DNA from 4 places in the Terribacillus sp. FSL K6-0262 genome. Region 1 is predicted to be linked to each of the others. Evidence: riboswitches for the same ligand, from Rfam matches in the RefSeq annotation. Region 1 holds a riboswitch; each other region holds the start of a gene.

Region 1 (3,133 bases):
TTCCGAGCATCACAGCGGCAGCCTGGCGCATAGCAGTCCAGAGCTTATGATGGGTCATCTGGCTGCACGGACGAGCCGCATCCGTATCGGTTCAGGCGGTGTCATGCTGCCTCATTATAGTGCGTATAAAGTGGCAGAAAATGCAAGATTGCTTGAAGCGCTCCATCCAGGAAGAATCGATCTTGGCATCGGAAGGGCGCCTGGTGGTATGCCGGCTGCGAAAAGAGCATTGCAGGAGCATAAATCTGTGCCGGAGGATTGGTATGATCAGCAGATACGGGACCTGCTTCATTACCTGGATATAAGAAAAGAAGACAAGCATCGGTTCGGCGACTTGCGGGCGATGCCTGAAATCGGCACCGCCCCATCTGTATGGCTGCTCGGCGGCAGTGCCGGAAGTGCAGGGCTTGCTGCGTATCATGGAATCGGATTCGCCTATGCGCAATTCATCCGTGGGGAAAAGGATGCAGCGGTGCTGGATGTATATCGAAAATCCTTCCGGAAGAATGAACAGGAGCCGCAAATGATGGTCAGTCTCTTCCTTTTCTGTGCAGAAACGACGGAAGCTGCAGAAGCCTTGGCCAAAAGTCATGAGGTTGCCTCGCTTTTGCAGGAGCAGGGAAGACCAGTGAAAGGGATGCTCCGCCCGGATACAGCGTCAGCCTATAAGCTGTCTCCTTATGAAAAGGAGCGCCTGGAAGACAACCGCCCGACCATGGTGATCGGGACACCTGATGAAGTACTTCAGCAATTGGATGAGCTGGAGAACTATTACGGAGCGGAGGTCGAGTTCATGCTGACCAGCCCCGTTTATGAAGAGAAAGCAAGACAAAATGGGTTCCGCCTGTTGATGGAGGCCCATCGGCGCCGCAGTTATTCTGTTTGAATCGGACACCGCTATTCTGGTATAGTAAGAGTGATAATTCATAAGAAGTCTTATAACGAGTGGCGGAGGGAAAGGCCCGATGAAGCCCGGCAACCCACTGCAGGAGGGCAGTCCTGCAGGAAGGTGCTACGACCTGCAGCAAAAGCTGCGTGATAAGATGACGACGGCTGCAAACAATGGCTTCTTCTCATCGAAGAAGCTTTTTTAGTAGATTTGATGTGTCGTTCGGTAGGATTTCCTATGTGCAAAAGGAGTAATAACAATGAAATATGCATACTGGCAGCCAGTTTCAAACAGCTGGCTGCGTCATGTGGAGGATGGGGGGCCGCTGCGTTTGACGTGTGTCCAAGAAATAGCGCATATGGCGGAAACCTTGGGGTTCGATGCCGTATTCCTTCCAGATACTTACCTATACCAAGGGAAAAATGCCGATCAGAAGCTGGACTTTTGGGAAACGGCTGGAGCGATAGCAGAAGCAACCGATAAATTGCATATCATGGCAGCGGTCCGGCCCAGTATCGATCAGCCGGCAGAAGCTGCCAAGCAGGCGGTGAAGATCGACGGAATCAGCAATAGCCGCTTTTCCCTGGCAGTCGTTTCATTTCTGCGTGAAGAGGAAAGAAAGCGTCAAGCTGGCGATATAGAAGGAACGGAGGAATTCTATCTCCAGACAGAAGAATTCTTCGAAGTACTGCGGGGAGTCTGGACTGCCGGCAGCTACACATACGATGGGCTGTACTATCAAGTGGAGCATGTCGATCATTTGCCTGCCGGAAAGAAAAAAGAGATTTCCCCTTTATATGCAGGCGGGGAAAGCGACTACTTACGACAGACAATTGCCGAGACATGTGATGCGTATGTCATGAAGGGCGGCACAGTGCAGGAAGTGGCCAGTATGATTGCCGATATGCAGATTCGCCGGGAAGCATCTGGCAAGTCCGCGTTCACGGAGTTTGGCATGACAGCTTATGTCATATGCCGTGACTCAGAGGAAGAAGCCATCCAGGAATGGGAAAGGATTACCAGTTCCGACTATGAAGCATATGTAACGGAGGAGGAGCTGGCGCAGAAAAGCAGGATAAGTGACGATGCTGTTTCTGCCAGAGGACTGCGGCCAAACTTTGTCGGGACACCGATGCAGATTGCACAGCGGATACTGGCTTATGAGCACGCAGGTGTCAGCCTATTGCTGCTTCAGTTTTCCCCGCAAAAACGAGAGATGGAGCGTTTCGCCAAAGAAGTCATCCCATTGGTGGAGGAAATGCGGGAAGATTCCATTTAATTGGGAATGAGCGGTGGACAATCTTATTTTTATCGCGTACATTAGAAAAAAAGAGTGAGTATGGGGGAAACTATGGAGCTATTGACGATTTTCGATGGGCAGCACCGGGAAATAGGAGTGAAAGAAAGACAGGCAGTCCATCGCGATGGGGACTGGCATGAGACTTTCCACTGCTGGTTCGTGGAGCATGATGGTACAGAACCATACATTTATCTACAGCAGCGTTCTGCTAATAAAAGCGAATTTCCCGGGAAATACGACATTACTGCAGCTGGTCATCTGGGAAGCGGCGAAACGCCCGTAATAGGCGGCTTACGTGAGATACAGGAAGAATTGGGTGTCACGCTTCAGGAAAGTGATCTATTTTATAAAGGTATCATCCAAGAGGAATTATTCGCCAAGGATCTGATCGATCGGGAGTTCTGTCATCAATTTTTCTATTACTTGGAAGAATTGCCGGAGATCTTGCTGAATGAAGAAGTGATACAGATTGTCAGGATGAAGGTGAATGACTTGGAAAGACTCGTGGAAGGCAAAGCGAAAAGCGTGGAAGCGGAAATCGTTGCGGGAGCTCCCTGTCAGCGAATCGAGATTACACATGAAGAACTTTGCCCTCATCAGCTTGATTATTATCGGGAAGTCATCATGATCTGCCATACATAAAAAAGGAACAGCAATGCCGCTGTTCCTTTTTTATTTCATCAGAAAGCCCAATTCCCTTTTTCGAAGATGGGTTCGATTGTGCCATCCGGCGTTTCGCCTGTGATGGATAATTCCCCGGAACCGACCATGAAATCAACATGTGCCAGACTGTAGTTGAATCCGATCGACTCCAATTCCTCTTTCGATTTGCTGCGGGCATCCTTCACGCACATGCCGATTGCTTGTCCAAGTGCCAAATGGCAGGAAGCATTCTCATCGAATAATGTGTTGTTGAAGACGATGCCGGATTGGGAAATCGGTGA
Region 2 (3,133 bases), 960 kb from region 1:
TACAAAACATTGATTTTCGATGGCCCTGCTGAGCAGGAGTGCGCGCCAGTGGTCCAGCCGCTGCTTCGGCCACTCAGCGACGACGAATAATACTTGCTGATCATGTATCATATGCGTGCGGATGAATTCCGGAAAACGGATATCATAGCAGATGACCCCGGCCGCTTGCTTGTTTCCGATGGAGAAAGAGGCAGACCTGTCGCCTTGGGTGAGGAACTTCTCTTCATCCATCAGCCGGAATAGATGTGCCTTGTCATATTCATGCAGCAATTCGCCTGCTGGCCCGAAGACAAGCATCGTGTTATGGATGCCTGCTTCCGTTTGCTTGGCGATGGAACCAGCGACGATATATACCTGATGGGCCTTGGCCAGCCTGCTGATGAACCGCTTCGTCGTTTCTCCCTCATCATCGCTGATGGCATCAAGCCTTGTCAGATCATAACCAGTGGTCCAAAGCTCGGGCAGCACAATGACATCAGCATTTTCCTGTGCCTCATTTATCAATGCTTCCATTTTTCCATAATTGGCTTCTGGATCGCCAAAAATGATATCATGCTGAATCAATGCAAGCTTCATTGTGTCACTCCCTGATTTGCCGCAACGAATGTTTCTACACGGTGCATTGCCTCCACTACTCGATCCGAAGAGGAAACATGCATGAAATGAATCGATTCCCCTGGAGCTACTGCGCCGTCTGCGGTGATTTTCATTGCTCTATCAAGATCCCCTTTCACGCCAAGCTCTTTCAATACGGTAGGTAGGCCGAGCTTACGGTAGAATGGCAGCAAAGTGAGAATCTCGTCAAATTTCCCCTCCAACGCAAGCTGGATAAGAATGCCGTAAGCCACTTTATTCCCATGCAGCTGCTCATGTGTTTCTGGCAATCTGGTCAATCCGTTGTGAATGGAATGAGCACCGGCGATACGGCCGTACTCGTCCCCGAATCCGCCTACCATACCGCCTGCCATGATGATGGTTTCCGCAACTCTGAGGAATGAACTGTCTGCTCGCTTATCCTGTAAAGAACAAATCGCTGCATCACCTTCAGCAATAAGGATATCACGGCATAATTTGGCAGCATTGCGAGCGATTTGGACAGCTAGCGGCTGATCGGTCATATTTTCGGTCAGCACATCTGCCTCATACCATTTTGCCAATGTATCGCCAATGCCGGCAATCAGATAAGGTGCTGGTGTCGTGAGCAGCAGCCTTGGCTCGACCAGGAGCATGAATGTACTGCGAGGGAAGATTGTATATTCGACAAAATTGCCTGCCTCATCATAGAAGACGCTAAGGGAAGCCCATGGGGAGCAGTTGGATATGATTGTAGGAATCAATATGACGGGAAGCCCTGCCTCATCAGCAGCGGCTTTGGCGGTATCCAACACTTTTCCGCCGCCTACGCCGATTATGAATTGAGCAGCTTCTCCTGTTGCGATATTTGCTAATCTAGCTGCTTCCGCATGTGTGCATTGACCATTATAGGCAACACGTTTAACCGGCAGATCGATGTGGTCCAGGAATGGAGAAGCGGCTTTCCAGGATGCATCACCGTGAATAAGCAAGCCGTTTGTCCAATTCAATCCTGCAAGCCTTGCGGGAAGGCTGTCCAATATATTTTCTTCGCACGCATAATAGTTTGGTGCACCTTTAATGTTGATCGTCATGCTGTCACCTCATTGATTTTTTATACAAAAAAACTCTTCCAAGCGAAATTGGAAGAGGGAAAGGCCAACGCATCCGTCCCCTTATCCCTCAGCATTTGCTGTTGGAATTAGCACCGTGTGCATTACGCACCGGTTGCCGGGCTTCATCGGGCCAAGTCCCTCCGCCTTCTCTTGATAAGAGTGAGTGAATCATGTATGATTTGTTCATTATTACATTGTATTTCCAAGACTGTCAAGATTGTCAATAGTCAGAATGGATGGATGCAAGGTGACAGGAGAGTGAGTCAAATGGATTTTCCGTTTTCAGATGCGCTGAAACAATTGCCGGAACAGTTTTTTGCCGGCTTGGTACACAAGGTGGGTTTGCTGGAGCAACAGGGGCACGATATCATCAAGCTCGGGCAGGGGAACCCTGATTTGCCGACACCGCAGCATATCGTAGATAAATTGAAAGAAGCCTCTGATAATCCGGCTTATCATAAATATTCACCATTCAGAGGCTTTGATTTTCTTAAACAGGCAGTCTGTGACTTTTATGACCGGGAATACGGCGTGAAACTAGATCCCGAAACAGAAGTGGCCATCATGTTCGGCTCTAAGACAGGTTTGGTGGAGATCAGTCAATGTCTTTTGAATCCGGGTGATTTGGCATTGCTTCCGGATCCGGGGTATCCCGATTATATGTCCGGAATCGAACTTGCACAAGCACGGACATCGCTCATGCCATTGACTGCTGAGAATGGATTCCTGCCTGAGTATGATGCTATTTCTGCGGGTGATCTGGAAGAAGCAAAGCTAATGTTCCTGAATTATCCGAACAACCCGACTGCTGCTACAGCAGATCGGGAGTTCTTCGATAAAACAGTGGAACTGGCAAAGGAACATAAAATTTGTGTCCTGCATGATTTCGCTTATGGTGCACTTGGGTTTGATGGAGAAAAACCGCAGAGCTTCCTGCAATCCGAGGGCAGCAAGGAAGTCGGCATCGAGATGTACACCTTATCCAAAACCTATAATATGGCAGGCTGGCGCATCGCTTTTGCTGTCGGCAATGCTTCCGTGATAGAAAGCCTGAATTTGATTCAAGATCATCTTTATGTGAGCTTGTTCGGAGCCATGCAGGAAGCGGCAGCGTATGCCCTGACGTCAGATCAAACCTGTGTGGAAGAGCTGATTCACACATATGAAGCCAGAAGGGATGCCTTTATCGGCCATTTGCGTGCAATCGGCTGGGATGTACCTGAACCAAAGGGGACTTTCTTTGTTTGGCTGCCTGTTCCGAACGGATTCACATCGGAGGAATTTGCGGATTTGCTGCTTGAAAAGGCCCATGTGGCGGTTGCTCCCGGCAATGGTTTCGGGAAGCATGGTGAAGGATACGTTCGAGCCGGTCTATTGGATACGGAAGAAAGATTGCTGGAGGCTGCAAAGCGAATCGAAAGGCTCGGCATCTTCTCGAAGGCATA
Region 3 (3,133 bases), 1.1 Mb from region 1:
TACAGCTTATCGAAACGTATCATGTACCGGATCAAATATATCCTCTGCTGCCGACCGTACGACAGAGAAATTATCAATATTGAAATGTCCATGAAAAGCATTAGTCGCCTGCTTATCGAATACAGGAGCCTCTTCTGGTACGTGGATCCCTGCATATATCTGGAACCCGCTTCCTTCCCCTCCCGCGACATCTGTATCACGGACAAATAGGCTGTCGGCTCCTGCTTTGTGTGCTTTGCTTATGACGATGGCTACAGTATACGGTAACATGGACGGGAATGGGAGAGCATTCCTTAAAATTGCAGTTCCTTGCTCCGCCAGAGATAGGTCTGGATCAGCTGATTGGTATCCTCCAAATCCTTCACCGAAACGACCTGTGTCGTCTGGTCGAGATGCTCGATCGGGATATTCAGGATGCTTACCGGCGTTTTAGTGGACAGTTTCTTATACCGATGACGGAACAGGAATTCCAGTTGAAATGGGATGTCATGTGCAATGGCCAAATCGACCAGCTGATTTTTCAGGGTCTGATTGATTGGTATCGTCTTATCTGCCACTTTGATTGCGACACCGCTTCCCAGTTCGATTGCTCCCCGGCTTTTATGAGCGATTCTTTGCTGGGGGACGGACCCGATATAAAAGGCAGCTTCCCCTTCTAGCTGATTGGCAAGATGCTTCTTATTATGGAAAGGAAAGAAGATGATGGTGATGTCCCCTTCCGCTGTATCCCATTGCTGCAGAAGATTGATTGCAATTGCCGGTGCAATCTTATTATCCAGCCCTTTCCCGACGACGCGGCCGCTCACTTCGTCACCAAGATACAGGAAGTCATCGAATAATGTCACATGATTGCCTGGTTCCACCCCCATTTCACGTGCATCATGCTCGGTATTGGCCCCGATATCGATGACAGCGGCATGCTGACCTGCTTCACCTGCCATGACCACTCCGCACAGCAATCCATTCTTTGTCTCTACCTGGACCGATTGCCCTTGCGCATACGTCAACGAAAAATAATTCGCGTCTGCTACAAGCGCCCCTGACTCGGTGATCGATGTCACCACATAGATTTCTTCCTTCACCTCTGCCAGCAAGGTGATTTTTGGCGTATACTTTTCTCCATATTTACGGACAATAAGATTCCCCCGTCTGTCGAAGTGCATCTCATCCGCAAACGGCGTGATCTTATCGACGATTTGTGAAACAAACGATTGATTATACCCTTTGTACTTGGATAATTCCCGGATCAATTCAAACATGTTGCCTTCCCCTTTCGTATAGGCAGCGGGACAAATACAAAAGCCTCTCGGACAAGATGCGTCGAGAGGCTTCCTCTATTCATCTTATCTGCCGGTTATGAACCGATGGAATTAGCACAGTGTCTGTCGTCAGACCTGCTGCTGAGGCTTCGCAGGGCCATATCCCTCCACCTCTCTGGATAAGAAACATATACAGTTTTCAGAAAGTTTATCATTCCATTCAATGATTGTCAATATATCTTATCGGTATACTCAGGATAACTGGATGCAGGGAAAACCTATAAACCAAAGTAATAAAAAACAGCTGAAATTGTAATTAATAAAAAATTCTCTTCGGCTTGCAATATAAAAAATGAAACAAATAATGGATATTCAAATACTCTTATGCATCAAAAAAGCCACCAATAGGTGACTCAGTTATTCTCCAATTCTTCTATTTCTTTCTTTACTTGATTGGCTTTCTTAGATACAACCCAACTAATGATAGTCAGGATTACAGTTACTAACATGAGAATATCGCTAATTGTCTGTGATGTACTTCCAAATGGATAATCCCGAAGTAAGAGATACAACACCAGAAATATACCGAACCAATACTTAGATATAAAATCCCAGATTTTCATAGCTGCCTTCAACCCCTTTGTAATATTTTATTATATTACATAATTTTGGATAATGGAAGCTGACGATTATGGCGTTACAAACCCCATAGGACTTTACACTTATCCATTTAGCAGCATTGGATTGATCATTACAATAAAACCTCGGGCAATCACGCTGTCCGAGGTCCCTGTATCATGTAGCCGATTCATATGGATAGTCAGCCGGCATCCAGCTGGCACCGATACCGCCCCGTCCAAAATGAATTGCCATGACGGAGCTTATTTCGTTGCTGATGAAGACTTCTGCTTTATCACCGAATGCTTCCATTGCTTCCTTTAACTCAGCGGCAAGCTCGGTGGAATTCACATGTGTTATCCGGACAACCTGTTTCCCGGATTGCTCGATATTATGTCGTAATTTTTCCAGCATCCACTTCAGCAGGCGTTTCTTCGTGCGGACCTTACCCATGACTTCCAGCTTCGCTTCCTCAAAACCGACAATCGGTTTTATATGCAGGAGGTTTCCGATCCTGGAGGCTGTTTTCGAAATTCGGCCGGTACGCACCAGTGTAGTCAGGTCATTTATCGTAAGGTAGAGCTGGCTGTGGGAACGGTAAAATTCAACCGCCCTCAATATTTCATCGAAAGCTTCCCCTTGCTCCATGAGCTGGCACACTTTGATGACGATATTTTCTGTACCGATGGAGGCAGTATTCGTATCAATGACAGTGATCCTCCCGTCAGCGCCTTCGATTGTATCCCTGGCAATACGGGCGGAATTGACGGTACCGCTTACATTCTCTGTGCAGTGCAAGCTGATGATAGCATCGTATTCTGCCAGCAGTTCTTCATAAAGCTTTACAAATACCTCTGGTGACGGCAGGGAAGAAGAATATGCAGCCCCCTGATCAATGAACCGAAATAGCTGATCATTGGTGATCTCTTTTAAGTCAGCATAGGACTTGTCATCAATAATGACATGTAAATGGGCGTAATATATAAAAGGATATCGCTGTAAATCCTCTTCTCTCAGGTTCGTGAGACTGTCTGTCACAATTGCAATTTTCATTTATTCACCTCTAGTTTCAGTATAACGGGTATATAGGATAAAGATACAAAAAAATGCAGGAAATTATTCATGCATTCCAGCTGCCGGATGCAGCTTCCCGTTTCCAAGCAAAAAAGCTGCCGAGTGATCGGCAGCTTTTGCTCATTCAGGTGCTGTTTCATGTGATGGAGTAGTCAAATCAACTTCCTCCAATTTGTACACCT
Region 4 (3,133 bases), 420 kb from region 1:
TTCTGCATATGCGCCGGACACGATGGCTGTTGTCAGAATCGCAAATGTCATTTGGAACATCATGAATAAGTTGAATGGAATTGTATGTCCGGAGTCTGCGTTTGGATCGAAACCAACGTTATTCAGCCCGAAATAATCCAATCCCCCAATAATTCCGTTACCTGGTGAGAATGCCAGGGAAAAGCCGACAATGATCCAAATGATCGAAACGATTGCCATTGTCGTAAAGCTGTGCATCGTTGTGCTCAGCACATTCTTGCTTCTTACCAACCCGCCGTAGAAGAGTGCGAGTGCCGGTGTCATCAACCATACGAGGACGGTTGCGACGAACATGAATACCGTATTGGCCATATCCATTTTCTCTACCCCCTGAATGCCTTCTTTATTATTTGAAAATTTAAATCTTTTTTCATTATAAGTGCCCTGCAAAAAAATGTAACAAACTTGTCAGGATATCTTACGTGAATATTTCTGACCAAGTTGTGTAAGTGTTTACAGATTATTTGTCATAAAGCGTCACCAAAATAAGGTCTCCTATAGAAAGATGGGAAATGCGGGGCGATTTGTCCTCTTTGATTAACGGGAATGGAAGAGGGAGGGGAGTACATCTGCATCGGTGGTTTGACAGTAATTGTAAAGCATGATAGAATAATTAACGTCTTCAATATTTGAGTAACTTTATTGAAGATCTCTGGCATTCTGCTATAGTTTTAATCAGAAGTACTTATTCAGACTGGAGCGGCCAAGGAGCCGTAAGGATGCAATAGAGGTAGGGATTGCATCGTTTAAGTGAAAACTACCATGTGGAACAAGTACCGCGGCAGGAGAATGTATTAGGCATTCTCGCATAACAATAGAAAAAGTTACATTTTAAGCCCCGCATCGGCAATTGCCGATGCGGGGCGTCCAAATTTCCGGGAAGAATATCCTGATGGAAATTTCAGAATTTATAGTTGACTCCTATAAGAACCCCATGCTACAATCCTGTTAACAAATCAATAGCAAGCTCTTATCAAGAGAGGCGGAGGGACTGGCCCGATGATGCCCGGCAACCTGCAAGCAGAAATGCTTTTAAGGTGCTAATTCCTGAAAGTGCGCAGAGCACTTTAGAGATGAGAGAGACATGTCGGTACATATTGCCACCCTGTCCTCTCAGGGTGGCTTTTTTAGTTGGGGGGAGGAAGCATGCGGAGAATGGATTTACAACAGTCATACCAAACCGGCAAACTTCTCATCGGGGATATTGTGCTTGAATCAGGCAATATCCTGCCAAACGTCGAGGTGGCTTTTGAAAAAAGCGGACCCGCTTCGGGAGAAACGGTGCTTGTCTGTCATGCGTTGACGGGAGATCAGTTTGCAATCGGAACTGATGCAGCAACTGGATGGTGGAATGGATTGCTGCAGCCGGGCGGATACATCGATACCCGCCGATACCAAGTGATTACATTCAATGTATTGGGCGGGTGCAATGGGACAACGAGTGCATTGTCGGTAAACCCGGATTCGGGAAGCAGGTATGCGGCAGCCTTTCCGGCAATAACGATCAGGGACATGGTTTTGGTGCAGCGTCTTGCCTTGGAGAAACTGGGAATTGCTCATCTAAAGGCAGTAATCGGCGGATCATTGGGAGGGATGCAAGTACTGGAATGGGGCGTCATGTACCCTGATTTCATGGATGTGCTGATTCCGCTCGCAGCAACCCCCTTTGTGAGTGATTATGCGATTGCGTATAACCATTTGGCTAAGACAGCCATCACCTCCGATCCCGATTGGAACGATGGATACTATACACCGGACAGATTACCTGCGGCCGGTCTCGGACTTGCGCGGATGGTGGGGATGCTTACTTACCGTTCCGACCATCAATATAATGAACGTTTCCGCCGTGCTGCCTCCCGGAGGGATGATGCAGCTTACGAGGTGGAATCGTATTTGAACTATCAAGGAGAGAAGCTGGTCAATCGCTTTGATGCCAACTGCTATATGACTTTATTGGAAGCGATGAACAGTCATGATATCGGCAGGGGAAGAGGAGGATGGCAAGCAGCCGCCCGGAGAATAGACGCAATTGTGCTGACATTCGGATTTTCAAGAGATCTGCTATTTCCTCCAGAGGAGATAAGCCGCTTTGCTGCGGCAGTTCCAAGGGGAAGGCATGTGGATGTGGATACAATCTATGGGCATGATGGTTTTCTGCTGGAGTTCGAGAAGTGGGGACACCATATCAGGGAGGTACTCGAGCAGCCGATGAAAATTTCATATTGACTTATCAAGAGAGGTGGAGGGACTGGCCCGATGAAACCCGGCAACCTGTAAGCGGAAATGGCTTTTAAGGTGCTACATCCAGCAAACGGAAGTTTGGGAGATAAGGAGTTTCGTGCATAAGCAGCAGCTTCTTACCGGGAGCTGCTTTTTTCATCTATATAAACTGGAGGAATGACAAAATGACAGATCAAGTATATAAAGCAGAAACACTAGCATTGCATGGCGGGCAAGCGCCGGATCCGACGACAGGCTCAAGAGCGGTGCCGCTTTACCAGACCACTTCTTACTTGTTCCATGATACAGATCATGCAGAGCGTCTATTCGCACTGGATGAGCCGGGAAATATCTATTCCCGAATCGGCAACCCTACCGTCGATGTTCTGGAAAAACGAATTGCTTTGCTGGAAGATGGCGTCGCAGCAGTCGGTGTTGCATCCGGAATGGCAGCCATCAGCTACAGCATCCTCAATCTGGCAAGCGCCGGGGATGAAATCGTAGCAGCAACGAATTTATACGGAGGGACGTATAACCTATTCCAGACTACGCTCCCTCGCTACGGAATCACTGTCAAATTCGTCGATCCGACCGATCCGGAGGCATTCCGCGCGGCGATCACAGACAAAACAAAAGCTGTATTTGCAGAAATCATCGGAAATCCCAGCCTGCATGTGCTGGATGTGGAAGCAGTCGCGGAAGTGGCACATGATGCCGGGATCCCCCTCATTGTCGACAGTACGTTTGCCACACCTATCCTTAGCAAACCGATAACGCTTGGTGCGGATATCGTCGTGCACAGTGCAACGAAATGGATCGGCGGTCATGGTACTTCCATCGGGGGATTGATCGTCGATGGGGGCCGATTTGATTG

The links. A riboswitch is a leader RNA that binds a small molecule or an ion and turns the genes downstream of it on or off. The one in region 1 is predicted to bind S-adenosylmethionine.
Region 2: linked by a shared signal. The riboswitch ahead of MHI54_RS06340 (iron-containing alcohol dehydrogenase family protein) and the one ahead of MHI54_RS11310 (LLM class flavin-dependent oxidoreductase) in region 1 are both predicted to bind S-adenosylmethionine.
Region 3: linked by a shared signal. The riboswitch ahead of MHI54_RS05665 (hypothetical protein) and the one ahead of MHI54_RS11310 (LLM class flavin-dependent oxidoreductase) in region 1 are both predicted to bind S-adenosylmethionine.
Region 4: linked by a shared signal. The riboswitch ahead of metX (homoserine O-acetyltransferase) and the one ahead of MHI54_RS11310 (LLM class flavin-dependent oxidoreductase) in region 1 are both predicted to bind S-adenosylmethionine.

Annotation. Positions count from the first base shown of each region.
Region 1 covers NZ_CP150277.1:2,194,392-2,197,524, forward strand. Annotated here, with positions in the region: gene MHI54_RS11305 (LLM class flavin-dependent oxidoreductase) at 1-886, shown strand, start outside; SAM riboswitch class I at 934-1,045, shown strand; gene MHI54_RS11310 (LLM class flavin-dependent oxidoreductase) at 1,149-2,168, shown strand; gene MHI54_RS11315 (NUDIX domain-containing protein) at 2,241-2,831, shown strand; gene MHI54_RS11320 (aminopeptidase) at 2,870-3,133, opposite strand, start outside.
Region 2 covers NZ_CP150277.1:1,231,560-1,234,692, reverse strand. Annotated here, with positions in the region: gene MHI54_RS06345 (carbon-nitrogen family hydrolase) at 1-576, opposite strand, end outside; gene MHI54_RS06340 (iron-containing alcohol dehydrogenase family protein) at 573-1,667, opposite strand; SAM riboswitch class I at 1,746-1,848, opposite strand; gene MHI54_RS06335 (pyridoxal phosphate-dependent aminotransferase) at 1,956-3,133, shown strand, end outside.
Region 3 covers NZ_CP150277.1:1,112,267-1,115,399, forward strand. Annotated here, with positions in the region: gene MHI54_RS05660 (hypothetical protein) at 7-270, opposite strand; gene MHI54_RS05665 (hypothetical protein) at 294-1,259, opposite strand; SAM riboswitch class I at 1,341-1,445, opposite strand; gene MHI54_RS05670 (DegV family protein) at 2,055-2,930, opposite strand; gene MHI54_RS05675 (amino acid permease) at 3,072-3,133, opposite strand, start outside.
Region 4 covers NZ_CP150277.1:2,609,450-2,612,582, forward strand. Annotated here, with positions in the region: gene MHI54_RS13325 (ammonium transporter) at 1-357, opposite strand, end outside; SAM riboswitch class I at 1,007-1,119, shown strand; gene metX (homoserine O-acetyltransferase) at 1,195-2,265, shown strand; SAM riboswitch class I at 2,264-2,372, shown strand; gene MHI54_RS13335 (PLP-dependent aspartate aminotransferase family protein) at 2,445-3,133, shown strand, end outside.